DNA from 4 places in the Paenibacillus sp. FSL K6-1096 genome. Region 4 is predicted to be linked to each of the others. Evidence: riboswitches for the same ligand, from Rfam matches in the RefSeq annotation. Region 4 holds a riboswitch; each other region holds the start of a gene.
The links. Region 4 has a riboswitch for cyclic di-GMP ahead of MHI24_RS19515 (transglutaminase-like domain-containing protein). Riboswitches for the same ligand answer to the same signal wherever they lie in the genome.

Region 1 (7,360 bases), 180 kb from region 4:
ATCGCGGAAATAAGATACGTTTGTCCATTTGTTGGCCGCAGGGAGAGTTCAGCAGCTTCATGAGGGACACTCCTTCCCGGCAGTTGCCTTAAGTGTACCATCATCCCCCTGCCATTAATCCATCATCGAAGCTATTTCAAAATAAAGGAGGAAACTCATCCATGAAATGTCTCACCATCCGCCAGCCGTGGGCAACCCTGATTGCGCTGGGCGAGAAACAATTCGAGACCCGTTCCTGGTGGACGCTGTACCGCGGACCCCTGGCGATTCATGCCGGGATGCAGGTGGATAGAGCGATATGCCTGACTGAGCCCTACCGGTCGGTGCTGGCCCGCCACGGTCTTACTTCGGATGATCTGCCGACGGGAAGCATTATTGCAACCAGCCGTATAGCCGATTGCCTAGAAGTTACATCTCATGAGGTACAGCAGGGCTGGCCGGGCGGGAATGAATATGTGTTCGGTGATTATACGGAAGGACGGTTTGCCTGGAAGCTGGAAGAGGTGGTTCCGCTAGTTCATCCGATACCTGCCAAGGGACGTCTGGGCTTCTGGGAATACCCTGTACTTGAAGAGGACATGTGAGTTACCGGCAGCGGTTCATGTATTTTTTTGGCGGGATTAGCCGTTGGCGGGTATAATAAGGATATTCGGCGGTAAATCCTCTTATATATAGAGTAACAGATTCTGCGGCAGATGCCGCTGGAGCCTGAGGAGACGGCCGGGAAGGAGCGTATGCATCATAGATGGGTAGCCTTCTGATTGCATGGCTTTGTATGCTTTGTTTGTACCTTGTGTTCAAGGATCAGGTAAGCCGTAAAATTCTTTACCCGGTAGTTGCGGCAGTGATCTGCGGCACGCTGGGGTTTTGGAAAGTATTGATGTAGCTGTATGCCAAATGTTCTTGTGGTGAAGTCCTGCCTTGCGGCAGGCTTCTTTCTTTGGCCCAATTCTTGAAAAAGCTCACCCCAGCCCGTCCAGCCCCAGATATCTGCGCATGTGCAGGGTGGCTTGGGCGTTAATAACATCATCCAGCAGCAGCATCCGTTCGTGGTAGCCCCGGCAGATGTATTTGGCTTCGACGCCGGCCTCCAGCCGCTGCTGCTCGTAGACCTTCAGCCTGCGGGCCCGCATCCCGGCACGAACCTCCTGCAAGTCAGCCGCCGCCGCGTGAACAGCAGACTGGATGACCTCTAGATAAGGAGCGGGTGTGCGCAGCTCCAAGGACATGACGGAAGCATCGTGTTCGAAGGCGGATAGAATCAGCGGCAGCAAAATATAGGATTTGACCAGCATATTGTCCTGACTGTCTGCTCTATGCATCGGACTCAACCTCTCTATAAGAACATGTATTCCCATTCTAACGCAAAGTTCAAAAAATAATCAATGGGTTTTATCAAACAACCCTATCAATGTGACATAATTCACAAAATAAAATAAAGAATTGCTTTATATTAAATTTTAGATATTAAAGATTAAAAATAAAGCGTTCAAAGGAGAATGGAAATGAGTGTTGATGGAAGTCTCCGCCGTGGTCTGGTCTTCGGGTTCCTGCTCAGCATACCGCTCTGGATGTCCCTGCTTGGCTGGCTTCAACTGCTCTAGGACATATGGACCAAAATTTGATATTTAAAATTTACAATTTTATAGATGGCCTCTGCTCTCTTACGGCTGCATGCAGAAAAGAAAGACTGTGCCAAATCCTTGCGGGGCAAGGGGTTGTCCCGTGAAGTTTTCGAAAAAAACAGGTAAATATCTCCTTGGAATGGATTGACAAAAGGGCTGCAAACCAGCTAAACTTAATTTAGTTCAAAAGTAACAAATGTCATAGACTCGCTCAGCATGAATACATATGTAATGACAAATGCATATGCATATCCAATCATGTACAAACGCAAACCGTATCGAAAGAACGGGACGCAAAGCCTGGAATCTACAGCCGCGCAAGTTGTGGCTAAGGTCGTCCGGCCGCCGTGAAGCTAACCCTTCGTGGCGGTCTTTTTTTGTTATAGTTCTGCGAGAGATTCATAGATTAGTTAATAGGAGGTGCAGACTATTGAAAAAAAGTATACGCAAAACAGCCGCTGTCTTTCTGGCAGGCGTAATGGCCCTGTCCAGCGTTGTCATCTGGGGGACAAATATAAGAGCAACTTCCGGAGCGCCGTACACTCCCGCGGGTGTTTTGGGGGTTGCGGGGAATTTTAATGCTTTTATCTTCGGGGATTTCGCACAAGAGAATGACCAAATTGAGGGGCGTCTTGCGGCCGGGGGGAATATTACTCTAACAGGGGGATATGGAGTAGCAAGAGCTTACAGGGATGCTTCACCCACGGATGTGCTCGTTGCCGGCAAGAAGTTCACCCACTCGGGCAGCGGAGAAATTTACGGAAATGTCGTGTACGGGACCAGTATTTCCGTTAATGAACCTAGTGTGAACATCAAGGGGGCGAAGAAGCAGGGGAGCCCGATAGATTTTGCAGCTGAACAGCAGGCGCTAATCTCCCGCTCCGCAGAGTACGGGGCATTGTCCGACACGGTGGCGATTGACAACAATGGTTACGGGACGCTTAAGATCAAAGCGCCGGATGCCTTCAACGTCGTCCATGTGGATGCCGCTACAATGGCGAAAACCAACTATATTGAGTTCGACATCGCTCCGAGCGCCACGTTGATTATTAACATAAGCGGGTCTACAGTCAATGTGCCGAGCTTCGCGATGAATAACGGCAAGCCCCGCCAGGTATTATTCAACTTTTATCAGGCTAGTCAGGTCAATATCGAATATACCTCGTTCTTGGGGACAATTCTCGCTCCTAGAGCTGACGTTCATTACAAAGGAGCAGAGCTGTACGGGACATTGATTGCCAAAAGCTTCACTGGCGGAGTTGAAATGCACCTTGGACCGTATGAGGGAGAGGGGCCGCCGCCGAGTCCGACGCCTACTGTGACACCGACACCGACGGCAACACCATCACCAACGCCTACGTCGACCGCGACACCGACGCCAACGCCAACAGCAACACCAACGCCAACAGCAACACCAACACCAACAGCAACACCAACACCAACAGTAACACCAACGCCGACGCCAACAGCAACAGCGACACCAACACCGACGCCAACACCAACGCCGACAGCAACAGCGACACCAACACCGACGCCAACACCAACACCAACGCCAGAACCGACACCAACGACGGAGCCGACACCAACGCCAACGCCAACGCCAGAACCGACACCAACACCAACGGCGGTGCCAACACCGACGCCAACACCAGAGCCGACACCAACGCCAACGGCAGTGCCGACACCAACGCCAACGGCAGTGCCGACACCGACGCCAACGGCAGAGCCGACACCGACGCCAACGACGGAGCCGACACCAACGCCAACGCCAGAACCGACACCAACGCCAACGGCAGTGCCAACACCAACGCCAACAGCGGTGCCAACACCGACACCAACACCAGAGCCGACACCAACACCAACGGCGGTGCCAACACCAACGCCAACACCAGAGCCGACACCAACACCAACACCAGAGCCGACACCAACACCAACGGCGGTGCCAACACCAACGCCAACACCAGAGCCGACACCAACACCAACGGCGGTGCCAACACCGACGCCAACACCAGAGCCGACACCAACACCGACCGTGACACCGGGACCAACGCCAACACCAGAACCGACGCCGACGCCAACACCGACACCAGGACCAACACCAACGCCAGAGCCGACGCCAACGCCGACACCAGGACCAACACCAACGCCAGAGCCGACGCCGACGCCAACACCGACACCGGGACCAACACCAACACCAGAGCCGACACCAACACCGACACCAGGACCAACACCAACACCAGAGCCGACACCAACACCAACGCCGACACCAACAGCGACGCCAACGGTAACACCGACACCAACACCAACGCCGACACCAACAGCGACGCCAACGGTAACACCGACAGCAACACCGACAGCAACACCAACGGCGACGCCTACGGCAACACCAACGGCAACACCGACAGCGACACCAACACCAACAGCGACACCGACAGCAACACCAACGGCAACACCAACAGCGACACCGACAGCAACACCAACAGCAACGCCAACGGTAACACCGACAGCAACACCAACGGCAACGCCGACAGCGACACCAACGGCAACGCCGACAGCGACGCCAACGGCAACACCGACAGCAACACCAACGGCAACGCCGACAGCGACACCGACAGCGACACCAACAGCAACGCCGACAGCAACACCAACGGCAACGCCGATAGCGACACCAACAGCGACACCGACAGCGACACCAACGCCAGCGCCAACACCAGTGATACCGGCGTCAACACCAAACCCGGGGCCGCCGTTTAGCTTCCCGACAGTGCCTACGCCGACACCGATTATCGGGTTCATCGTGAACAGTAGTGAGGTGGCGCTTGATGATGATCCGCTGCCGCTTGGACCTGTAGCAACACCTGCGGCAACACCGGGACCAACGCCTTCGGCAAAGGTATCTACAGCCGCAGTAACACCTGCACCAACAGCAACGCCAATACCGGCAACGGAAGTCATTCTTGCGGATGACGAAGTTCCGTTGGGCAGTGTATCCGCAGATACGGTTGCAGGCGGCACGCTGCCTAAGACGGGTGAATCCAGTCCGGCACCGTACTATTTCACCGGTCTGGCACTGGCTGTTCTGGGAGTAATCCTTAGAACGGTGACCAGAAGCAATAGACACAAGTAAAGAACCAGCATTATAGTTCCAACTGGCAAGGGCTGTTTCCCGGAGAAGACGTTCTCCTGGAAGCAGCCTTTTATTAATTAATAAGGAGATGGCGGCTCGTGGCCAAATGTAATCGAAAAACCGAACACATTCGGTGCTGCGTGGGCGCGTGGTCCAAATGTAATCGAAAAACCGAACACATTCGGCGCTACGTAGGCGCGTGATCCAAATGTAATCGAAAAACCGAACACATTCGGCGCAGCGTGGGCACGTGGTCCAAATGTAATCGAAAAAACGAACACATTCGGCGCTGCGTGGGCGCGTAGGCCAAGTTCGCGGGCAAGTGTATGTGCTGGTGTTAAGACGGCGGCCTGCCCGATTTCTTAGTTGACCCTTGACCGTGCTATACTAACCTCAAAATGAAGGTCAGGCAGTAACTTGCATTCCGTATAGGGAATGGCTGCTTGCCGGGAGGAGGAACGCCGATGTGGAGTATATACGTGCTTGCGGCGCTGATTGTGATCGTCGGGGGCTTGGCGTATGCCGGTAATTATTTATATGGAGTCGCCATTAAGCGGGCACCCAAGGAATTCCTGGGCAAGACTCCGGACCTGAAAGCCGATCCTCCGGTGGCCGGGGCTTCCTGGGCAGAAGGAGCGCAGTGGGTGGCACAGCACAGCTTCCGTGAGGTGGAGCTGACGTCTGAGGACGGTCTGAAGCTGCAGGGGTATTATCTTGCCTCGGAGCGCGCCGCAGGGCGTACCGTTATTATTGCCCACGGGTATTCCGGCAAGGCTAAGGATATGGGAGCTACGGCCAAGAATTACTATGACAATCTGGGCTATAATGTGCTGCTGCCTGACGCCCGGGGCCACGGCCGGAGTGAAGGCAATTATATCGGCTTCGGCTGGCCGGAGCGCCGCGATTATCTGCAGTGGATTCAGTTTGTGCTGCAGGAGAACGGCCCGGAGGCGCAGATTGTGCTGCATGGCGTATCGATGGGCGGGGCCACGGTACTGATGACGGCCGGTGAGGAGCTGCCTTCCCAGGTTAAAGCGGTGGTTGCCGATTGCAGCTACACCTCGGTGAAAGCGCAGCTGACCTACCAGCTGAAGCGGATGTACCATCTCCCGGGCTTTCCGTTTGTGCATATTGCGAGCTTCGTGACCCGGCTGAAGGCCGGTTATACCTTCGGGTCCGCCTCAGCGCTGAAGCAGGTGCGCCAGGCCCGGGTGCCTATACTGTTCATTCATGGAGATGCAGACAAGTTCGTGCCTTTTGCGATGATGGATGAGCTGTATCAGGCCTGCCGGAGTCCGAAGGAGAGGCTGGTGGTGCACGGGGCGGGGCATGGTCTGTCTTATGACACGGACAAGGATGTATACATCCGCACTGTAGGCGAATTCGTGGAACGTTATGTCCACAGCCCGGCTGCGGCTGAATTCTTACATTAAAGGCCCTGAAACGTAGACGCGCCCGGTATCCGCAGACAGCGGGTACCGGGCGCTAATTATGTTCCACACATGGGGCCTCTCCCTGACAACAGGGGAGCAGCAAGCCATGTTTATTCGGTATATTCATCCCCCGCCGTCCGTGAGCGTGACGGGTGTCGTTGTTCCTTGTTATTTCCAGCAGCCGTATGGGCGAGAGCAATCCTTCCAAAACGACAAAAGCCCTACCTCTCTTTTGTCCTTGCGGCTCCTAGGCCGCGCCAGTGTGAATCGGAATACTATATTCGAATTTAGTCTCATAAAAAGGAAGAGTCCTGCAAGAAAACGTAAGATTTATTGTCCAAACCGCCGATAATAAAAACAGGTGATTCATCGGCCTGACATCTTCTTGATGGGGATAAACATACACGATAACAAAAATATTACTATATTATAGCATGGAATTCATATAAACACAACTGGATATTGAGCCAAGGCTAGGACGGAAATGAGGGCGCAGATGAGACTATACAGAAGATTTTTGAGGAATCAGGTCCGTAACTACATATTTGGCTCTGCTGTGGCTGTGCTGGCTGTCGGGAGCCTGATCATGCTGTCTTCGCTGGAGATCAGCCGGGCGGAATATATCCGCCTCCTGCTTGTGTTGGCCTTCTCATTCATCATCATGGCCGGTACGGAGATAGTCGTCTTCGTGAACCAGATGAGGCCCATACGGGCGGCATTGCTTGAAGAGAACAGTACACTCCCCATACTGGAAAAAGCCTATCTGCATACTCACCAGCTGCCGAGGCGCGCCGTTCTGCGGATTATGGGCCCGCATCTTCTCGGATTGTCCCTGCCGGCTATACTGATTACGTACTGGATGATCTACAGCGGCTGGGTTACGTTCCCCTATGTCTATCTGATTCTGGGCATGTGCGGAGCGGTGCTTATCGCATCCATGCATGCACTGATTGAATTCTTCCTGACCTGTACCGCCATCGTTCCGCTCATTAAGGAATTCAGGAACCGTGCGCTGGAGCGGCATGGTGTTGATTTCTCGCTGGAGGGCCATGTATTTGTGCCTATCCGCCCCAAATTTCTAATCAGCTGCATGCTGATCGGCACCTTTCCGCTGTTCCTGTTCATCATGGCCACCCATATCCGCTTGAACGGCAGCGGTACGGCGATAGCGGTTG
Region 2 (7,360 bases), 480 kb from region 4:
ACCGTCACGGTCTGCTCCGTCTGCTCAAAATTAACAAAGTTCACCAGCACCTTATTCGAGGTAGCCTTGCTGCCGGCCAACGGTTCAAGCGTGGACGTATCTACTGCCCGCACATAAACCAGCTTATCCGCCAATTGGTCCTTATTGGTGATCTGGTAGGTCAGCGGCGCCCCGTGTGTGGCATAGGCCAGCACCAGCCGGCGCATAATGCTCACGCGCGAATCCTCGCCTTCCTTGGTATAGTAAATCTCCGTGGTCGCTGGATCATGATCCTCCAGATTGAAGCCGTATTTGAACAGGCTGAAATTCTTGAAGAATGCGGCATGCTGCACGAACATATCGGCATATCCGAGATGAGCCCGCATAATCCGGTCGAATACCGCCGAGGTCCGCTCCTTCGCTCCGTACTGATAGGCATCGACGTGGGAGTCCGAGGTGCCGAATTCGGTGGCAAGCATTCTTTTGCTGAGTCCGTCTACCGAGCCCCCGAAGGTCTTCAGATTCTCGGTGAAGCTCCCGCCCTGGCTGAAAATATACGAATCGCCGTAGGAATGCCCATTCGTCAGATCCGTCACCGCCTCCAGCTCGTCACGCTGCTTCGGATCACGCTCCCAGCCGTCCGGGTCCCCGCACTGGCGGACTGTTCCCTTCTGGTTGCCGCAGGAGTCCTCGCTGTACCCCGGCCAGTACGCCCATCCGGGCGCAACGGTCTGCAGATGCGGAGCGATTGTCTTGCCCTTGCTGTTCAGCCATTTCGCAATCGCTAGGTTAACCGCCTTGGAACGGTTGAACAACCCCGGCTCATTATCAACCTCGTAGTACTGGAAGTACGGGCTGTATGTGCGGAAATAATCGGTCAGCTTCTTCTCCGCATCGTCCGGCAGGGTACCGTCCGGCTTCAGCTTAATATCGCCGGTATGCAGGTAGAGCGCCACGGCCTGCATGTTGTAATCCTTCAGCACCTTGTAGTATTCATCCATCTTCTCACACGAACGCCCCACATCGCTGGCACAGCTGGTCCGCATAATATTGCCGCTGTAGGCTACGCCAAGCCACTTCATGATATAGGGCAAATGAGTCACAGCACCCTCGTCAAAATAAAACTGCTTGTTGTTCACCACCGTACCGGTCAGCGTATAGCTGCCGTGAATCGGCTCCTTAATTGGGGATTTCAGCGCCTCCAGACTGAGGTTATCCCAGGTGAACCAGTTATACTTATCCTCTGCGGCGGACGAGTAGATTCCCCGGGTGGTTCGCAGCGTCAGCTCATTGGTGCCGCTGAGCAGCTGCTCTTTGGGAATGTACAGCTCATAGGTTTTGCGGAAGTCATATTTGCTGCCAGTCCCGGAAATGCCGGCAATCTGGATAATGCCTGAGAGCTGGCGGTTGGAGAATACGCTCATCTGCGGGACGGATTTGTAGGCATCCAGGATGCTTACCCGAAATAAGACCCCGTTCTCCGGGATCTTATCCAGTTCATACTGAATCCGCAGCTCGGGATTCGTCTCCCCGTGCAGCCCGGAGGGCAGTGTCCTTAGCTCTCCCGACTTGGCGGCAGACGAAGTCATGCTGAGCGCCTCCTTCACTCCGCTTGATCCCGCAGCCCTGAACTCTGCAGCCGAGCCGTCATGACGGCCAAGCGTCCAGATTACAGTGCCTTCCGGCATTTCCGGCCCGGCATCCTTGGCGGCCGACAATCCGGACAGGTCGACCTCCGCCTCGCCGTTCTTCGTCCCATCCTCACCGAAGACAGAGACGGACAACAGAAAAAGAATGATGAGTGCAGCAAATTTTAGTAAGAGATGAAAGTGTCGCCGTGGCTTCTTCTTGGATCTAGTCCTCATTCCCTTGTCCTCGCTTTCTTCAGGGGTGTCTGTCTTGTACCGGACTTACCTGACGCTATTAGGGCAGCGTCAGCGCACTCTGGGGAATAATCATCTGCTTCTGGCTCTGACTTCTCCACATCAGACTGACGCTGGCATCCCCGCGGTTCTCGTAATACTCCACCTTGATCGTGTACGCAGTGTCCGCGGAGAGTGTGATGCTGCCCTCCCGGCCGGCGCTGCTCTGGTTCTTCCAGTTATCAATAATCAGCTTGCCGCCGACCCATACGCGGATACCGTCATCAGAGGATGCGGTAAAAGTATACTTCTCGCTGTAGAGCGGCTTGATGCTGCCGGTCCAGCGGACGGAGAAGGAATCCTTGGGAAGGCCTGCCGCCGGTGAAGCTCCGTGCCAGTTGAATTGAATCTTACTGTCGTTACGGGTAAGCAGCGGTTTGCCTGACAGGCTGGCATTGCCGAAATACTGGCCCTTCAGCCCATTGCGGGAGACTGCGGCTGCCGTCTGCATTCTGGCATTGATGGCAAGCTTGTAATCATCGCGGGAGACCGTGTATTTATCATTCATGAAGCTCTGGATCTTCAGCGCATTGTTATTCTCTACCAGCATCTTGCCCCATGTCATCGTATATACCCATTTGCTTTGTTTTTGAGACAACATGACAGGGTCTGGAAGCTCTCCGCTCTCCCCAATGCCTATCGGTTTGCCGTCGGCCAGCTTCAGGAGACTGTCATAATAAGATTGCTTGTAATCATTGTTATAGATATCGGCAGCCAGAATATCCACCTTCGCAATCCCTGGGAAGTAGGCGGCATACGGCTCTGACGATTTGTTGGGGGCATTCGGATTCCATACCCACAGCAGATTGTTCAGCTTATGCGTATTCACCATACGGTCGTAGACCAGGTCCCAGAGCTTGACGAAATTGTCCTTCTGCCCCCACCAGAACCAGCCCCCGTTCATTTCATGGTAAGGCCGCCACAGGACCGGAACTCCGGCATCCCGCAGCTCGCCGAGATAGACCGCCACCTCATCGAGATCGGCAATCAGAGCCTTGTACTGCGGAGTTCCCGGAGTAACATAGGCATTAAACTTCTCCTGGCTGAGGGACATATGCACATTGGTCCATATGGGTGCGGTTCCCGGCAGCTTCTGATGGAAGGTCATAGCCACAATCCCGCCGCCCTCATGCCAGCGGATCGCGCTATCTACCACAGCCTGGCGTTGCCCCGCAATAGTCTCCTTGGACTGGTTGCCGATGGCTCCCAGTTCATAACCGTGCAGCACTGCATGATGTCCGGTTGTATTCTTGAGCTTGTTGTTGAATTCGTCGGGGCTCTCCAGGTAATCGTGCTGGCCGGAGATCATGCCTTTGCCGCTGAGATCGCGGAGATAGCTTAACAGGGCAATAGCCTCTTTGGAGGCAGAGGGGTTGATGGGCTTAGTTGAAGCGGGGACAGCTGAAGATAGTGCAGGTACCTTGGCGGCGGCAGGAACCTGGGTTCCGCTCCCCCATGGGATCAATGAAAAGATCAGGACAAGTGGCAGAAGGGTTGTATATAGCCTGTACTTACGGTAAGTGTTCAATGTTATCTCCTTTCTCCAGCCCGGTGCTTCTTGTTGTTCTAGGAGAGCTTGACGCTATCACAGCGGCTATAGCTCATTAGCCCTGCTGGTCAGCAGGGCCATTCTGAGCGGGCTTGCAGGATTTATAATTGTAACCTCTTAACCAGTATCAGCGCCATGAAAACAGCCGGCAGACCTTAAGAGCACAAAAATTTAGGAGACGGAGGGAAGAAACAGCGCGCTGGCCGGAACCGTGCCCTTGACCTGGCTGTTGCTCTCCCACATTAGACGTGCCTTCGCATCTCCCTGATTCTCGTAATACTCTACCTGAATATCATAGAGCTCACCTGCGTTCAGGCTGATGCTGCCCATGCGTTCGGTGCCGCTCTGCTTCACCCAGCTGTCGATGACCAGCTCGCCGTTAATCCGCACGCGCACGCCGTCATCGGAGTGAGTATAAAACCGGTAGGTCTCGGTATACAGCGGCTTCAGCTTGCCGCTCCATCTTACCGAGAAGAAATCGATGCTGATTGCAGCATCCGGCGAGCCTTGACGCCAGTTGAATTCAATCACATCATCGGTGCGCACCACAGCGGGGGTGCCCGTAAGCGTCATGTTATTGAAGTATTCCGCGTATAGCCCGCCCGCAGCAGGAGCCTCTGCCGGAGGAAGCTCCGGTGCTGGCGTTGGTGCTGGTGCAGGTGTCGGCGTTGGTGCAGGTGCTGCTGTCGGTGTTGGCGTAGATACTGGTGTTGGTGTAGGTGCTACAGTTGGCGTTGGTGTTGCTGCCGGCGTTGGTGTTGCTGCCGGCGTTGGTGCTGCTGGCGTTGGCGTTGGCGTCTCAAGCGTAGCTGCGTTTACAGGTTTCGAGAACAACGCGCTGGCCGGAACCGTACCCTTCGCCTGGCTGGGACTCTGCCACATCAGATGGACATTGGCATCGCCTGCGTTCTCGTAATACTCCACCTTGATGTCATACATCTGTCCGGCGTTCAGAGCTATGCTGCCTGTGCGGGCGGTTCCGCTCTGCTTGACCCAGCTGTCAATCACTGCTGTACCGTTCACCCACAGGCGGATACCGTCATCCGATGTGGTGTAGAACTGGTAAGTCTCACTGTACGCAGGCTTAATCTGGCCGGTCCAGCGGATGGAGAAGTAGTCTGTGCCAAGCGCGGCATCAGGTGTGCCCTGGCGCCAGTTGAAGCTGATGACATCATCATTGCGTACCATTACAGGCGTCCCCGACAGCGTCATATTCTTGAAATATTCTCCAAGCAGACCGCTCCGGGTGTACGCCGGTTCCGGTTCGCCCGGAGCCGGCTTCTGTCCCGGCACTGCTGGCGGCATAGCCACCGGTGCCTGTGTTGGCGTTGGTGACGGAGTCACCGTAGGCGTGGGAGACGGTGTCGGCGTCGGTGTTGGTGTTGGTGTCGCCGTCGGTAACGGTGTCGGCGTTGCTGTCGGTGACGGAGTCACCGTGGGCGTGGGCGTTGCCGTTGGTGACGGTGCCGCCGTTGGTGACGGTGCCGCCGCTGGCGCTGTCCAGCTTTTATACTGATCACGGGTTAAGGTATAGCTGTTATTCATGAAGTTCTTGATCGTAGTCGTGCTGTTGTTCTCATAGAGCATCTTGCCCCAGTTCATCATGAACACATATTTCTGCTGGGTCAGCTTCAGCTTGGAGATATTCGGCATTTCGCCATTCTCGCCGATGCCGATCGGCTTACCGGCTGCCAGCTCGGCCAGCTCATCATGATATCTGTTCAAATAGTCATTGTTATATATATCTGCTGCCAGCACATCCACTTTGTCCGCCCCCGGGTAAGTCCGTTCATACGGGTCCGAGTTCGAGTTCGGCGCATTCGGGTTCCACACCCACAGCAGATTGTTTAATTGATGAACGTTAACGAAACGGTCATACATTATATTCCATAGCGCAGTGAAATTCGTTTTTTTGCCCCACCAGAACCATCCGCCGTTCATTTCGTGGTAAGGTCTCCAGAGGATGGGGACTTTGGCATCGCGTAAGCTTTTCAGAGACACGGCCACTTTATCCAGATCGGCAATCAGCGCATTATACTGAGGGGTGCCGGGGGTCACATATTTATTGAACTCTGCCTGGCTGAGCGGCTTCTGCACATTCGACCATTCATACTTGGTGCCCGGCAGGCTCTGATGGAACGTCATGGCGACAATCCCGCCCGCTCTCGACCAGTTCGTTGCACTCCATACAATATTCTTGCGCTGAGCGGCTACTCCGCTCTCCGTCTGTCCGCCAACCGCTCCAAGCTCATAACCGTGCAGTGCCGCATATTGTCCGCTGGTCCCCTTCAGCTTGTTGCTAAGCTCATCCGGGCTCTCGAAATAGTCATGCTGTCCCGAGATAATACCGTTGCCGGATATCTCATAGAGATTGTTCAGCAGCTTGACAGCCTCTGCCGAAGCATTGGGATTCACAGGCTTTCCGGCAGCAGAAGCCGCCTTAACCGATGACGGGGCTATACCCAATCCGAGCGGTACAGCAGACACAATTACAGCCAGCGACAACACAGCGCAGAGCAAACGGGACTTACGGTAAGTTTTCACAATATTCTCTTCCTTTCGGTAGCCAGGCTGCCACTCTTGCGAAGGCCCTATAGCTTTGCGTCCCTGTCTTTCGAGCAGGTTTGCCTTTGTCGTATTGGAAGGATCAATCCCTCTTACCGTAAGTATCGTCTTTATGCAAATTTATTGTAGAGCAAACGCGAAAATTTCCGAATAAATAGTTCTGTGTACCTGTTTTGATTCCGTCACAATTGGTTAAATAGATAAGTTGGACCTATAATAGGACTATGAAATGAACTGATGCAGTTGAATATCCTCCCAATCCAGAGTGATGCGGATATTATCCTCCTCCACCAGCTCCGACCCGGTCTGCACCTCAATGAACTCCACATCGGTCAGGGCCAGGATGGCATGCTTGGTCCCCTCGGGAATGCGCACCACATCGCCCGCCTTCACATTATGCTGCTTCTCGTTAATGACAATGCTCGCTTCCCCGCTGACAAACGTCCAGATTTCACTGCGCTTGTGATGCAGCTGGTAGCTGATATTTTTGCCCTCATTGATGAAGATCCGCTTGGTCAGCACCTCATTGCCTTCATCGTACTTCACATAGTCAATCACCTTGTAGTGGCCCCAGCGGCGTTCCTCATACATCGGTCTCTGTTCAAAAGACTTCAGCACCTCCTTAATCCGCGGGCTCTCCGTCTTATGGGTCACCAGAATCCCGTCCGGGCTGGCCGCCACAATAAGATCCTTGGCCCCGATCACCGTAATCGGAATATCCAGCTCGTTAATCAGGGAGGTGCCTTCGGAGTCTGCGGTTACGAAGCCTTTGCCGACAAGATTGTTGGTCATCTCCTCGGTCAGCGTGTTCCAGGTGCCCAAGTCCTTCCAGAATCCGGCGTACGGCTGAACCACGATGTTCTCCTCTTTCTCTACCACTTCATAATCGAAGCTGATCGAGGACAGCAGCTTATACTGCTTCTGCAGCTCCTCGTAGTTCAGCGGCAGCCCTTTGCGCTGCAGGATATCCAGCAGATAGCCCAGACGGAAGGCGAATACCCCGCAGTTCCACAGGGCGTTCCGGCGGATCAGCTCCTCGGCCTGCTGGCGGTCCGGCTTCTCCTGGAAGTGGCTCACCTTCAGATATCCGCTAGCGCCCGGCTCGGCATCCGTTGGAATGATATAGCCGTATTTCTCTGACGCATGTTCGGGAACAACGCCCATCAGCGCCAGATTCGCCCCGCTCACCAGCATGGTGTTCTCCAGCTGCTGTACGGTCTCAAAAAAGGAAGACTCCACATACGGGTCCACCGGCAGAATTGCCACGGTCTCGCTTGGCGAGACGCCGGCGATGGAATACAGGTACGCTGCGGTCAACGCAATGGCCGGGAAGGTATCCCGCCGT
Region 3 (7,360 bases), 1.1 Mb from region 4:
AGTCGTCTTCAGGGCGATAGCAAGCGGGAACATTCCCTTCTCAATCGGCTTGGAATGCACGAATATAATGGCGGTCACCAGGCCGAGGATGTTGGCCAGAATGAATCCGGCCAGGGCTTCGCCCAGCGTAACCAGCGTATGCGACCACAGGGAGCCGGTGAGGGCCGAGACCACTGCGGTCGGCGCCGGCAGCAGGTAGACCGGTACGGACAGGAGCCGTACAGCCAGCTCCCATAGAATCAGGAAGCCGAGAGCAAAAGTAACGGGGTACAGACTGTCTTTGATTCTGGCGGTCATAGATGCTTCACCTGCTTCCTTAGTGCTTTGACGGTCCGGTGGAATTCCGGCAGCTCCTCCATCCCGGCTTCACGCGGAGACGGGAGCGGGACCGGAATAATATCTGTGACTCCGGCCGGGCGGGGTGACATCATCACAACCCGGTCCGACAGCAGCACCGATTCCTGAATCGAATGGGTCACCATGACAATGCTACTGAGACTGGTCTCGGGACTCTCCCACAGCCGGAGCAGCTCGAAGTTCAGCTTCTCGCGGGTCAGCTCGTCGAGTGCACCGAACGGCTCATCCATCAGCAGCACGGTCGGATCGGCAGCCAGCGCGCGGGCAATCGCCGCCCGCTGCTGCATCCCGCCGCTGAGCTGATGCGGGTAATGGTTCAGGTAATCCTGCAGGCCGACCAGCCGCAGGGCGCTTTCCGCCTTCTCCCGTGCTTCGCTCTTACTAAATTTCTTCTTCTCGCCCAGCTCCAGCGGCAGCATGACATTCTGCAGCGCACTGAGCCACGGCATCAGGACCGGCTTCTGAAAAACCATGCCCAGCGACAGATCAGGCGAGGAATAAGCAACCTCCCCGCCCGCTTCCGGGCTTAACAGCCGCAGCATCAGCCGCAGTGTCGTAGATTTCCCGCAGCCGCTTGGCCCGAGAATGGAGATGAACTCATTCCGGTACACATCGAGGCTGACATTATTGAGAACCGGTACATCTCCGAAGGATAGGGAGCAATTGCGCAGAGAGAGCATGACCTCGCGGGCATCGGGATTCTGCACGGGGGCAGAATCCGTCTTACGTTGGATCGCTGTTGTCATCTTCGGTCCCTCCTTAGTTCAGATACTCGTTGGTGAATAATGCGCCCAGATCCTGTTCTTTTTTGACAAACTTCAGGTCGATCAGATTCTCCTGCAGTGTCTTCCAGGCGTCCTCATCCATCGAGCCCAGCGGCAGCTTCTCCGGCTCCAGCAGCGGAATGCTGGCCTTCATCATACTGACCTCATGCTTCAGATCGAGCTTCTCCCCGTATTTCAGGCCGAACTCTGCCGCTTCCTCCGGATGCTGCACCGCGTAGTCCCAGCCCTTCATCGAGGCCTGAACGAATCCCCGCACCATCTCAGGGTCCTTCTTGATCACCGATTCGGTGGTAAACAGCGTGTCTGCATAGAAGTTGATGCCGTAGTCGTTCGGATCAATAATATTGACTTCCTTACCTTGCTCCTCTACCGCCAGCACCTCATTAATTACATAGCCGGGCCAAGCCTTGACCTGTCCGGTCAGCAGCGGACTGAGGTCATATTTGATCGGCATCTCTTCAATCTGCGACGTTTCGATGCCTGCGCTTTTCTCCATGGCCCGGAAGGTCAGCTCTTCATTGCCGCCCAGCTTGATGCCCACCTTCTGGCCGACCAGGTCGTCCATCGTCTTAATGCCGGACTCCTTGAGCGCGAACATTACGAACGGGGTTTTGCGGTAGATGGCCGATAATGCGGTGACCGGCACGCCCTTTTCTCTGGCGATAATGATCTGGTCCGCTCCGGTCACTCCGAATTCCTCACTGCCGGAAGCGACCATCTGCACCGCCGGGAAATCCGAGCCCCCCGGGCGGATCTCGACATCAAGCCCTGCTTCCTTATAGAAACCCTTCTCTACCGCGGTATAAAAACCGGCGAACTGTGCCTGATGAATCCACTTCAGCCGGAGCACCACCTTTTTCAGCTCACCGGAGCCTTCCGCTCCCTGGCCTTCGGCCTTCTCTGTCCCTGCATTATTGCCGCAGGCTGTCAGGAGCAGCAGCAGTGAAGTTAACAGCATAAACGCTTTGGTTCTGGACTTGTTCCACATGATGATTCCCCCAATTTATGAAGTAGTTTAGTATTGCTCCAGTGCCCGAAGCACTGCCTGCGAATCGCTCACACTGCCGAAGACGCCGCCCTGCATTTGAACCATATTCAGTGCCGCCAGATGATTCGCTTCATCCGTAGCACCCGTGCAATCCGACAGAATCAGGCACTCGTACCCGCGGTCATTGGCTTCCCGCATCGTGGTGTGCACGCAGACATCGGTGGTGATTCCGGTCAGAATCAGATGGGTAATGCCTTTATTTTTCAGGATCAGGTCCAGGTCTGTGGCATAAAAGCTGCCTTTGCCCGGCTTGTCCACAATGTACTCTCCTTCGGCAGGGGCCAGCTCATCGATGATCTGCCAGCCGCGTTCGCCCCGCACCAGGATACGTCCCGCCGGTCCCTCCGAGCCGATCTCGGCGCCGATCTGTTTACTCCGCCACCGTTTGTTCGCCGGAAGATCGGACAGATCGGGCTTGTGGCCCTCCCGGGTATGAATCACGGTGAAGCCTTCAATCTCCCGGATGCGGGCCAGCAGCCGCTGAATCGGCGGGATTGCTCTTGCCGTCAGCGAGAGGTCATAGCCCATTCTGTCCACGTAACCGCCTTTGCCGCAGAAATCCGTCTGCATGTCGATAATCATCAGTGCCGTCTTCGCCGGGTCAAGCGTACCGTCATACGGCCAAGTGTAGGGTGCTGCTGCAATCTGCATGGTTCATGCTCCTCTCCTGTTGCCCTGTCTCTATTAATGTTAACTTTATTAACATTTATTTATGTTTCTTTGGTATGAGTTAGATTATATTACAAAGAATTTAGAGTGTCTTCGTTTTTATTACGAAATATTAAGATAAAAATTTGTGTTTATTAACATAGTTAACACATAAGTGACATTTAAAAGGTGTGAATCACCCCGTTTACGGTCGCTTTCTACCTTTCGCGCGCATCCGTTACCTCACACCCATATCTGCCCCTCGTATCCCGCGTCTGCCCAATGTGATCGGTTTTTCGATTACATTCCGCTCCATAGCCCCGCGTTTGCCCAATGTGATCGGTTTTTCAACTATATTCCGCCCACACACCCTCTTGCCCTCCAATGTGATCGGTTTTTCGACTACATTCCGCCCACACACCCCGCGCCAGCCAATTGTGATCGGTTTTTCGACTACATCCGGTCTGCACGCCCCCATCGCCGCCCCGCCGTCTTCCATAAGCTGTAAACGCTGGGAAACCAGTTTTTCTGAAAAATTAGTGTTGCAGATATTACGAAACTTGATAAATAGGCATAATATAGTTGAAAAATAGCTCTTTAAGTACTAGAATTAAGCTTGTTTGCAGAAGTTAATATAACGAAGGAACCAGTTTCAGCTCTTTTTGTCGATTACAGTCGATCCATAAACTCCCTCATACAGTGTGTATATCATTGATCTATTTCTAAAAGGCAAACTTCCCGAAAGGGCAGGACGCAAAGCAATGGGCCTAACAACGCAGTCGTAACCGCGTTCATGGTCGCCAGGCCGCCAATAGAGACCACGTAAGCCGGCTGTCTTACGGGAGTGTGCTCCCGCTTCCAGGCTTTATGATGTTCTTGTCTGTACGAATGCCATTGATTATACGAAAAAGTGAGGTAACTATAATGCCGCAGCAGTTCATCGAACCAAAACGATATGAATTCGTGGAGTCCCTGATGCTTGAGCGGGGCGGTCTGCTGGATTCATTCTCTGTAGAGGGCCGAGCTTCTGACGGGACTAATGGAGATAAGAATGGAATCATCCTCGTGCAGAACAACCAGATTTTCATCACTCCCCCGCTGGCTGGCGGTATACCCGCCAGAATCTCTGCTGTTCACCCTGTTGTCCTGAAAATTAACGGCAAGACCGTCACAGAACCGACCGAGGTAACCGCAGCAGATGATATTACCTGGGAGATCTGCGAGAAGCCGCAGTATCAGATCACTGCCTCCCCGGACAAGCTCAAAGTCTATTTCACCCTATACCGCGCAGAAAAGTACGCCTGGAATCTGGTCAACTCCCCCGCTGCCTGCGAGGCGGTCGTCCGCGCCCGGCCCAATCCGGCGGCACTGTTGTCCACACTTACTATAGAACAGATTATCGCTTCCCTGGATAACCGTTATATCCTGCGCAACCTGAACATCCCGGCCCTGTACGCAGAGCTTGAGAACCCTACCTATCTTCCGGTCTGCATCGCCGAAGGGCGGGCCCCGCGGCCCGGCAAGGAATCGCGGCTGGAGTTCACGCTGCCGGAGCATACGCTGGCGGGCAACGGAATGCTCCAGGCGAATCACGGGGAGGAAGCGGCAGACCCGCTGGAGTATCTCCGCTTCCCCGGAGCCCCCTTCGCCTGGGAGGGCGAGGTCTTCGCCCGCAAGCTGCCGGCCGAAGACGGCATTCCCGGCTTCGATACAGACGGAGGCGTTCTGCCTCCGCCTCCGCCGCAGGATATCACCGTTACCGCAGGAAAGGATGTCCGTCTCCTGCCCTGCGGCAGCATTATGGCACTGCATTCCGGCCGTCCCCGGATCTGCGGAACAGGCGGCAGCGTCCGGACCTGCGATTTCCCGCCGGTCCGGCTTATGGCCCCGGAGATGATTGAGGAAGCCGGGGACTTCCTGTTCGCAGGCGATATCATTGTAAATGGAGATTTGGAAGGGCCAGCATGTATTGAGGCGCTGGGGAACGTGTATATCTATGGCTGCGTAAGCAAGTCTACCATTATAGCAACCGGGAGCATCTATATAAGCGGCCACGTTACCGGCAGCAGCCTGTACGCCGGACTGGCCGGAGTGCAGCAGCACCGCCTGCACCGCCTCTCCAGTCTGCTGCTGGCCGAAGCGGAAGGGCTGCGGGAAGCTGCGGGGCAGTTGGCCCGGAATGTAGAGGCCCGTCAGCAATCCGTAAAATACGGGCTGGTGGTTATGCTGCTGCTGGAGGACAAATACTGCCACTTTGGAGGCATGATTGATGGACTTCAATCCGCACTGGCTGTGATGAAAGGGGAGTCTGCGCCGGATACGGCCCAGCTCCGGCAGATGCTGGAGATCTTCGCCCATCCGGGCCAGTTCACTGAACATATTACAGATAGCCTGCTGGGCAGTCTCACCAAGCTGCTGCGCAGACTGGCCGGAGCTGTCGAGCAGCTTCAGGAGGAGCATGCGATGATCAGTCTGGCCGGCTCGCAGGACAGCCGTCTGGAGCCGGACGGAGCGCTGCTTCTGCGCGGGTGACAGCGGGCAGTAATGATCTGAGTCTGCTACAGCCTATCTATTCTCTGAACCAAGAAACGGCTGCCCCCTTCTCCAGGGAGCAGCCGTTTCTTAGTCCTTGCCTGTTTCTGTTACCGGGGACTGCACAGCTTGCCTTGCGCTCCGGCCTATTCTGGCATTCACCAGGATAATACTGCCTACAATCAGCAACATGCCGATAACCAGATTCACCGTAATCTGCTCATGCATAAGAATTACACTTGAGCCGATCGATACCAGTGGAATCAGGAAGGTGAACGAACCCACCTTGCCCGCTTCCCCTTCATTGATGAGCTTGAAATAGACCATCCACCCAAGCGCGATCACAAACACCGCAATGAACAGTGTATTCGCTACAAAGGTTCCGCTCCAGTTAATATCACTCCAGCTCTCCGAGACGGAGCCTGCCGCCAGCAGGATAACTCCGCCGATCATGATCTGCATCGCTGTCATCCACAGCATATCGACCCGGACCGCATTGCGTTTGGTGTAGACCGTCGCCAGCGCCCAACTGACCGCACTGGCTAAGGCCAGCAGTACACCGACCGCCGAGATACTGCCAGTCAATCCCCCAATACTTAATGAACCGACCCCAAGGAATCCGATGACAAGCCCGGCAATCTTAAGCCCGTACATCCGCTCACCCAGCCAGAGCCAGGCAAAGATCCCCAGCAGCACCGGCTGCAGGAATACAATCGCCGAGAATAGCCCTGACGGCACATACTGCAGGCCAACCGTCTGAAAGCCATAGTAGAAGACTATACTTAGGAAAGCAGACGTCAGATAGACTGGCCAGAGCTGCCGGAAATGCAGCCGCCTCCAATTCGGCATGGCGGCAAGAATCAGCAGAATACCGGCAATGACCGTACGGATGCCGGCAAACAGCAAGGGCGGAGCGTAGGTTAAGGCTATTTTGGAGAGCGGCCAGTTAATTCCCCAGACCAGAACCAGGAAGATTAACAAGCCTATCGTTTGGTTTCGCTTCTGCATTCCTTCACCCCTTGCCTTGTTTTCTTATCAAATGATACAATAGTTCTAGTCATAATTGAAATGAATAATAATCATGAGGGGCATAACAAATAAGATATGAACAACACTCAGATTCGTCTGTTTGTCTTAATCGCCGAGAGCCGCAGCTTCACCAGAGCCGGCGAGGAGCTGAATATGACCCAGCCTGCGGTCAGCCGGGCCATCTCCGCCCTTGAAGCGGAGCTGGATGTGAAGCTGCTGGTGCGTGACCGGCGCAACGGGCTGATGCTGACCGGTATCGGCAAGCGGATTCTGGTCATCTGTCGCAGCATTCTCAGCGGCCTCGACAAGATTGACCAGGAGATCGCCGCCGAGAAGGGGCTGGAGAAGGGCCACATCCGCATTGGCGCTTTTCCGGTTGCCGCCGCTTATTTTGTCCCGAAGATCATACGCACCCTCTCAGCCCGGTACCCCGGCATCGGGATCAGCCTGCATGAAGGCTCGGTTGCCGAGGTGAAGGAATGGCTGGCCTCACGCTACATTGACATAGGTCTGGTGATTTCTCCAGGGGAAGAGTTCGATGCCGTGCCCCTGTTCCGGGAGAAGCTCTACGCCGTGCTTCCCCGTGAGCACAGGCTTGCGCAGCACCCGGTTATTAGTGTGAAGGAGTTGGAAGACGAGCCTATGCTGCTCTGCAGGTCAGGCTATGAGCCTCCTGTTGTAGAGGTATTCCGCAGAGCCGGCAGCACAATGAACGTGAAATTTGAAGTGAGCAGCTACCCTACCTCGTTGAATATGATTAAGGAGGGACTTGCTGTCGGCGTCATGTCCCAGCTCTCCCTCCTGTCACTGCCGCCGGATGTCGTCGTCCGGGAGCTTGCTGAGGGGGCTTACCGTGATATTCACCTGGCTGTCCCTTCCCTGCAGGAGGCCTCGATTGCCGTACAGGTTGCGATAGATACCGCAACGCAGCTATTCTCCGGTACAGAGGCTCCATTGCCGT
Region 4 (7,360 bases):
AATCCACTTCTCCGCCGCTTTACTACGTTCAACTAGTTTAGCAATATATCGTAACCGCTCAAATAGTCTAAACTTACTGTTCAGTATAACAGTAGGAGCGATCGCATCTAGTTTCTGTAAATCTTGTTCGGGATGAACATAGCTAAGCAATAAGAACTCCGGCTGCAGTTGTGCAATTTTATCTGGATCTGCCCACTGCCCGATATTATGAATATTCCGCAACTTATTGTGATAAATCACGTTATCTTTCATTATAGAGATGGCCGCTCCTATAGGGGGCATGGCTAAAACGAGTAATTCTCCAAGCGTAAATTTGCCATCAGTCACGATACGTGTTGTATCTTTGGGAACATGAATCTTTCTGCCAAATGAATCGATAACTGTTCTTTGCCCAGTACGAAGATGAATATTCTCATACTCACGCGGGGTGTGTCCAGTTAATTTATGAAAGCACCGGCTGAAATAGTATTCATCCTTAAACCCAATTTGTCGAGATATTTTGCCCAATGTCTCGGTGGAATTACACAGAAGTTCTTTTGCCTGGTTTATACGTAATTGGACCAAATAATCATTTGGTTTTTTGCCGGTCATTATTTTAAACTTTTGACTATATTGCCATCTGACCATTCCAGCCATGTTAGCAAGTTTTTCAACTGTTAAGTCCTCATCATAATGCTGTTCCATATACTGTACGGTTTGTTGAACCAAGTTTATCTTTTCATTGTTCTGCAACTGGGAAACTTGCTCATCGAACTGAGCCATCATCCCCAGAATGAGCTGAAGTCTACCTTGCATCATAGCCATTTCTGATGTGGATAGAGAGGAACAACATTGGTTACTTATCCATGCTTCATTTCCTAATACTCGATTGACTTGAGAAATCAACAGATTATAGGGGTAACCACAAAGCAAAGGTGGATGAGCAACCGGATTCAAAGTCATTCCTTCTACTTTAAAGCTTTCAAAGGTAAAGCGTGCAAGCTGTGCCTCTTTGTTACTTGATTCCATAGTGTAGCGTTGTACAGGCAAAACCAGAATGCAGCTTCCTTGTCGTAGATCGATTGCAATATTGTCTACATACAGTCGTATGCCGTGATTGAGTGCTATCAATAAAGTGCATAAATTGGTTTCAGTGTCATCCATTCCCTCATTATTGACTGGAATTATCTGGTCAACTTGTAACCTATCATAGTGTTGCAGCCTAATATACAGGGATGCTAGATTCATAAGCAACTCTCCAAAAAATTGAAAATGAGAATCATTATCGTCATTGTAACATATAATGACCTGCTTTCAACCACAAACTGTAGTTCAGCTTTTAATAGTTGGAATCTGTGCAATTTTAGAAAACTAGGGATATAAAGAACTGAATGTGTCAAAATAAGTTCTTACTGTTGGTCCATCCATTGCGGCATCTGTTCAAACAATTGCTCCAAAGCTAACAAATTATCTGTATTCCATTCACTGGGAACAACATGAACATTTCCCTTTTTAACTGCAGGCAAAGTTGTCCATGTCGGTCTTTGCAGCAGTCGGTCAGCTTCTGTTTTACTTTCAACATCATCTTGTACAACTACAAACAAATGATCACCAGCAAATTCTGAAAGCACTTCTTCTGAAATGTTAACGAAAGACACGCCTTCTTTATCAAGAATATTCTTCTGTACAGCTGGCGGGACGGCAAAACCGTTCTCCCCATAAATAATAGCACCCAGGCTACGATTGCCCATAACATAAAGTGTTTTACCCAACTGGTAGAAAACTGTCGCTGTCTCCCCTTCTGCTAATTGAAACTTATCAAACATTTCTTTCGACTGTGCTTTAAACCTAGCAATCAGTTGAGCTGCCTCTTCCTGTTTGCCAAAGATATTTCCCATCTCCTTTACACGTTCTGTATAAGGAAGAGCTGGATTAAAGGGGATAGTAGTAGCAATTTTCGACAATGCCTCATTATGATCTGCTTCTGCCTTGTAATAACCATTAATAATCAGATCGGGTTTTAAACTCAGAATCTTCTCTAAATCACCAGGATTTCCAACATCAACGATTCCTTCAAATTTACCTTCATAGTAACTAGGAATATCTTGGGGAAGGTTGTTACCAACAACTGGAATATGCATCGCCAAGAAATCACCAATTGTCTGGCCAATATAAACAACTCGTTTTGGATCTGCAGGTATTTCAATCTGTTTACCTGTTATCGTTGTATATTGAACAGTTTTCTCACTTTCCTCTTTCTGTTCATCAGACACGCTGTTATTAGCATTAGGAGTACATGCCGATATTATCAACAACAGGAGGAAACTCCCTACCCAGAGTATAATTTGCTTTCTACGTTGTTTCTTCACACTTGTTGCCCCTTTCCTTCTCTCTATTAATTGAAAATGATTATCATTCAAGGCATTATTATAGATAGTGTGAACAGGGGAAACAATGAAAAAAACGCAAAGGTTCATTTGGATAAATGTCAATGATCGTCCCGAACAAAACATCCGTTCTCTTATTTCATTTATAAGCAGACAGAATCAAATGCCGAAGAAGCGTTCCAGATCGCAAGCACGGCCGTCGTCTTCAAATAAAGAAGGATTCGGGGCCGCTGCCTGGGACGCCTTGTAAACCTCCCCTCAGAACATTGAGAAGCCGTTCAACTATCCTGACCGTTCAATAAAAATAACCCGCTTAATGATTAAGCGGGTTACTTACGGAAAGACCTATATAATGAAGACGATTCTTAATAGAATTTAGCTGGAGTGTATTTGCTGGCGGATTTGATCAGCCCTGTTGCTGCACTGCTCTTGCCCAGTCCGGCATCAACAGTGGTATCAATAGTTACCCATTTGCCGTCCAGGAATACTTCATTCCAGGCATGGTATGAGGTTACATAGCTTGTATTGCCCATTACCAGCTTGGTTGGAATTCCTTCGCTGCGGAGCATGGTAGCAAACAGGGAAGCATAATCGTAGCAGATACCTTTATTGGTAGCCAGTGTTTTATCGTTGTTAGGGATATAGTCTGTTGTAACGCTGTTCGCCAGAGCGTAGTCATACTTCACGTTGTTAACGATGTAATTATAGATGGCCTTCACTTTGTCCGCATCGGATGTCAGGCCTTTCGTTAACTGCGCTGCCTTTTGAACGGCTTTATCAGAAGAGCTCCACTTCACATTCTGCACAGAGCTCAGATATACGGCGTTAGCATTACTCATGCTCAGGGATACAGTCTCAGAAGACAGCACCTTGTATTTGTTGCCTGTAGTATTCTCAAGTACCGATACTTTGTAAGAACCATTGCCCTGTTGCAGCGGGAAGGTCTCAGTCGGTCTGGAAGCGTACAGGTTATAAGTGTAGCTGTTGTTATCTTTGGTAATCATGACCTTCATCTTCTTGTCCTTAGGAACATTGTAGGAGACTCCGATGACCCCTTGATCAAGTTGTCCTACATTTAACCAGCCAGTGTCGGCGTTAGCAGCTTGCGCGGTACCCGTCTGCACGGAAGTCACGAGCACAAAAAGTGTAACCAACATCAAATAAACCTTCTTCATTGGATAAAACCCCTTTCGGTAGCTGGCTGCCATTCTTGCGGGAAGGCCCTGTAGCTTTGCGTCCCTACCTTTCGATAGGTTTGCCGTTATCGTATAAGCTTTATCTGTCCTGTCATCTACCAAAAAATGCTAGATCAGAGTTTAGAACAAACAAAAAAAGCCTCTTCATTCGGTAGCTGGCTGCCATCCATGACGGGAAGGCCCTGTAGCTTTGCGTCCCTACCTTTCGATAGGTTTGCCGTTATCGTGCATTAGCTTTTGATAGTTTTATCTTACCATATCTAGTTCTATTATCAAGACCCAAAATGCTATAATCCTACAAAAATAGACTAAAATTTAATGTTTTATACCTAGCCAGTCTTAATATGCAGGCCTCAGGTTAACTTCGCATGAATGATCAGCCGGTGGGTCGGATTCACAAGCGGATCACACGTAATCAGGGTCAGGATTTTGTCATCCCCATTCCCCTTCAGCACGGATACATCCGTAGGCTCTACAATGGATACATCATATACAACGTACTTATATTCGTGGCCGCTGGTAAGGAGTGTAATCTCATCCCCCTTGCCGACTTCATTCAGCCTGTTGAACAGCCGTCCTGCCGTTCTGGAGCGGTGTGCCGCAATAGCAGCATTGCCCACCTCGCCGATTGGTGCGGTCTCTTTCATATGCGCAGCAGCATGCTTCATATTCGCTTTGGTGGCACCTTCCAGCACAGGCAGCTTCAGATCGATTTTGCCGATTTCAATAATAGCGGATATTTTGCCGCCCAGCTTAATATCCGGCGCTTTTGAAGGCTCCGGCTCTTCCGTACCCGATTCCTCTGCCAGCAGCTGGGTCACTTCCGCGTAAGGCTTGCTTAAATCCGCAGCGGCCGCAGGCGCAGCCGAGGGGGCGATGTCACTGTAGGCCTGTTCAGCCTCTTCCAGCAGCTTCTGCTGCTGACGGTCCTCGTACCATTCGCTTCCTTTGGGATAGAGCATAATCAGGACCCCGGCAAGAATAATCAAATAGGATAATTTCCGCATGGCAATCGCCTCCGTATTCTAGAATTGTGATCCTCCCGCCCCGAAACAGATGGATTTGCCGTTCACCTGAACACCCATTTTCGGCTTCCGAAGAAATTAATAATTACTGTAATGAAGGTAACCAGCACCTTGGCAATCAGCACCTGGATACCAAGCCTATCAGTCAACAGATGGATCAGCAGCACCGAAATGCCCAGCACCACCAGATTGAGTACAATGAACCGTACCAGCTGCATCCGGTCGAAGCCCTCTCCGCCGGCATTGCCCCGGTCGCGGAAGGTCACTTTTTTATTCCAGACAAAGCTGTTGGCTGTGCCTGCGCTATATGAAATGATCTGCGCCGGAGTCGTATAGACCCCGATGGAATGCAGCAGCGTAAACACGGCGAAATCAACCAGGGTGTTCAGCAGACCCACCGCATTGAATTTCAGGAACTGGATGAAGCCTGCACTCCAAGCCTTATCTGGCATAACCGTTGTCCTTCCGCGCACCTTCTGTCTCTGTATCCTCATACCCTCTGGTCTCACGCACGATATAGAGCGGTCTGTCCTTCGATTCATCATAGATCCGTCCGATATACTCGCCGATAACCCCCAGCAGCATCAACACAATGCCGTTGAAGAGCAGGTTAAGGCCTACAATAGAGGCCCACCCGGGAACGGTCCAGTTGGTGAACAACTTCTGGAATAGGACCAGGAACAGATAGATGAAGCTGGAGAAGGACAGGAAGAAGCCGACGTAGGATGCAATTTTGAGCGGTTTATGCGAAAAGGAAGTGATGCCGTCGAGCGCGAAGCGGATCATTTTCTTAAGCGGATATTTCGTCTCGCCGGCGAAGCGCTCCTCCCGCACATATTCCACCATGGTCTGCCGGAAGCCGACCCAGCTCACCAGTCCACGGACATAGCGGTTCTTCTCCTTCAGGCCGCGCAGCACATCGCACACCTTGCGGTCAATCAGCCGGAAGTCTCCGGTATCGGTCGGAATCTCCACACTGGTCATGCTGCTGAGCAGGCGGTAGAAGATTTTGGCGGTCGCTTTCTTGAAAAAGGTCTCACCGTGACGCTTCAGCCGCTTGGCATAGACAACCTCGTAGCCTTCCTTCCACTTGGCAATCATCTGCAGGATGACCTCAGGCGGGTCCTGGAGATCGGCGTCAATGACGACAACCGCCTGACCTTCAGCATAATCCATCCCCGCCGTAATCGCCACCTGATGGCCGAAGTTGCGGGAGAAGTCGATCAGCTTGACATGCTCATCGCTATTACTGATTCCGCGCATAATCTCAGCTGTCCGGTCGCGGCTCCCGTCGTTGACGAACACCAGCTCATAGGAGTCTCCGCATTCATCCATTACTTTTTTGAGCCGCTCATAGGTATGCTGAATTACTTCTTCCTCATTATACATGGGGACAATGACACTGTATCTGGCCTTCACCTTGGGTTCCTCCTATTAATTGTTGTAAGCCCCGGTCCCCCTAGAATACCCAGGAAGGGAACCAGCGCAGTACGCCGGTGATATAACTGCTGTTCACCAGCATGCCGGATAACACCGGATAGAACATCACGAACAGGATGGCGGCAGCCGCTACATAGCCATACCGCAGATATTTCACATCACGGAATCTGTCCTCAAGCAGCTTCATGATATATACAATCGAGAGAATAATAAACGGCACCATCGCAAAATAATGGTACAGGAACGTCTCACGCGGGACAAGCATCCACGGGACATACTGCGAGAAGAAGCCGATCCAGAGCATATACAGGCTTTTCTCCCGGCGGCGCACGCTGAACCATACGGCAGCCAGCATCGCGAAGATTCCGGTCCACCAGATCAGCGGATTGCCCATGGTGACAATGCTGCTGGCCTTGCCCGCAGGCAGGCCGTCTCCGCCGCTGAAGAACCATACCGGACGTTTCATGAACGGCCACTCCCACCAGGAGGAGGCGAATGGATGCGTAGCGACAAGCTGGCTGTGATAATTGTACATATTCTTCTGGGCATCGATCAGCCCTTTCAATGTGTAGCCGTCTGCCGATGCAGTAAGCGACGGAATGAAGGACAGGCTGTAGATAATGGCCGGAATGATGACGAAGAACCCGATGCAGCTGGCCAGCGTAATGATCGTGTTCTTCCAGAAGGAACGGTCGGCAGTCCGGCAGGCAGCCTTGAGCTCCGGCGAGGCCAGCTTGCCTTCAGCCAGCAGGCGTCCGGCAGCCTTATATTCCCGGTAACGGTCCAGCAGCGACAGCGCCAGCATGATGGCAAGTCCCGCACCACCATAGGCAACGATCCACTTGGAGGCCACCCCGATGCCGAAGAAGAGGCCGGACCAGAACAGCGGCACCAGCGTAGTCCGCAGCGGCACCCGGTAGAAATTCATCGTGAAATACCGCTGCATGAAATAGAACATCAGCATGATGAAGAATACGCCGTATACATCGATGGTGGAGATCCGCGTCTGGGTGAAATGCATGAAGTCCAGGGCGAACAGTCCGGAGGCTAGGGCCGCATAGGTTGTTCTGCGGAACAGCCGCATCGCCATGATATAGATCAGCGGCAGCATCGCGATGCCGAACAGCGTGCCGATGATCCGCCAGCCGAACGGATTGACGCCGAACAGCTCCATGCCTATCCCGATCAGCAGCTTGCCGAGCGGCGGATGCGTATTCTCATAAGGAACAATGCCGTGGTAGTGCTCATAAGCCGTCCGCGCATGATAGATTTCATCAAAATACGTGCTGTTCATGAAATTTGAATGAGCCGGGATTAAGGCCTGCTCGTCGAA

Region 1: it holds a riboswitch for cyclic di-GMP, as region 4 does, so the genes downstream of both, MHI24_RS18745 (collagen-binding domain-containing protein) here and MHI24_RS19515 (transglutaminase-like domain-containing protein) in region 4, are expected to answer to the same signal.
Region 2: it holds a riboswitch for cyclic di-GMP, as region 4 does, so the genes downstream of both, MHI24_RS21455 (PA14 domain-containing protein) here and MHI24_RS19515 (transglutaminase-like domain-containing protein) in region 4, are expected to answer to the same signal.
Region 3: it holds a riboswitch for cyclic di-GMP, as region 4 does, so the genes downstream of both, MHI24_RS14675 (flagellar assembly protein A) here and MHI24_RS19515 (transglutaminase-like domain-containing protein) in region 4, are expected to answer to the same signal.

Annotation. Positions count from the first base shown of each region.
Region 1 is NZ_CP150274.1:4,202,587-4,209,946, forward strand. It holds gene MHI24_RS18735 (ASCH domain-containing protein) at 162-584, shown strand; gene MHI24_RS18740 (hypothetical protein) at 963-1,322, opposite strand; cyclic di-GMP riboswitch class I at 1,883-1,975, shown strand; gene MHI24_RS18745 (collagen-binding domain-containing protein) at 2,056-4,752, shown strand; gene MHI24_RS18750 (alpha/beta hydrolase) at 5,217-6,185, shown strand; gene MHI24_RS18755 (HD domain-containing phosphohydrolase) at 6,682-7,360, shown strand, end outside.
Region 2 is NZ_CP150274.1:4,864,602-4,871,961, reverse strand. It holds gene MHI24_RS21465 (discoidin domain-containing protein) at 1-1,844, opposite strand, end outside; gene MHI24_RS21460 (glycosyl hydrolase) at 1,903-3,429, opposite strand; gene MHI24_RS21455 (PA14 domain-containing protein) at 3,622-5,994, opposite strand; cyclic di-GMP riboswitch class I at 6,009-6,089, opposite strand; gene MHI24_RS21450 (sugar phosphate nucleotidyltransferase) at 6,238-7,360, opposite strand, start outside.
Region 3 is NZ_CP150274.1:3,307,220-3,314,579, forward strand. It holds gene MHI24_RS14655 (ABC transporter permease) at 1-297, opposite strand, end outside; gene MHI24_RS14660 (ABC transporter ATP-binding protein) at 294-1,103, opposite strand; gene MHI24_RS14665 (ABC transporter substrate-binding protein) at 1,117-2,130, opposite strand; gene MHI24_RS14670 (isochorismatase family cysteine hydrolase) at 2,158-2,841, opposite strand; cyclic di-GMP riboswitch class I at 3,557-3,651, shown strand; gene MHI24_RS14675 (flagellar assembly protein A) at 3,763-5,370, shown strand; gene MHI24_RS14680 (DMT family transporter) at 5,461-6,378, opposite strand; gene MHI24_RS14685 (LysR family transcriptional regulator) at 6,475-7,360, shown strand, end outside.
Region 4 is NZ_CP150274.1:4,383,109-4,390,468, reverse strand. It holds gene MHI24_RS19525 (AraC family transcriptional regulator) at 1-1,227, opposite strand, end outside; gene MHI24_RS19520 (ABC transporter substrate-binding protein) at 1,389-2,348, opposite strand; gene MHI24_RS19515 (transglutaminase-like domain-containing protein) at 2,732-3,523, opposite strand; cyclic di-GMP riboswitch class I at 3,556-3,636, opposite strand; cyclic di-GMP riboswitch class I at 3,710-3,791, opposite strand; gene MHI24_RS19510 (class D sortase) at 3,916-4,569, opposite strand; gene MHI24_RS19505 (GtrA family protein) at 4,632-5,039, opposite strand; gene MHI24_RS19500 (glycosyltransferase family 2 protein) at 5,029-5,976, opposite strand; gene MHI24_RS19495 (glycosyltransferase family 39 protein) at 6,047-7,360, opposite strand, start outside.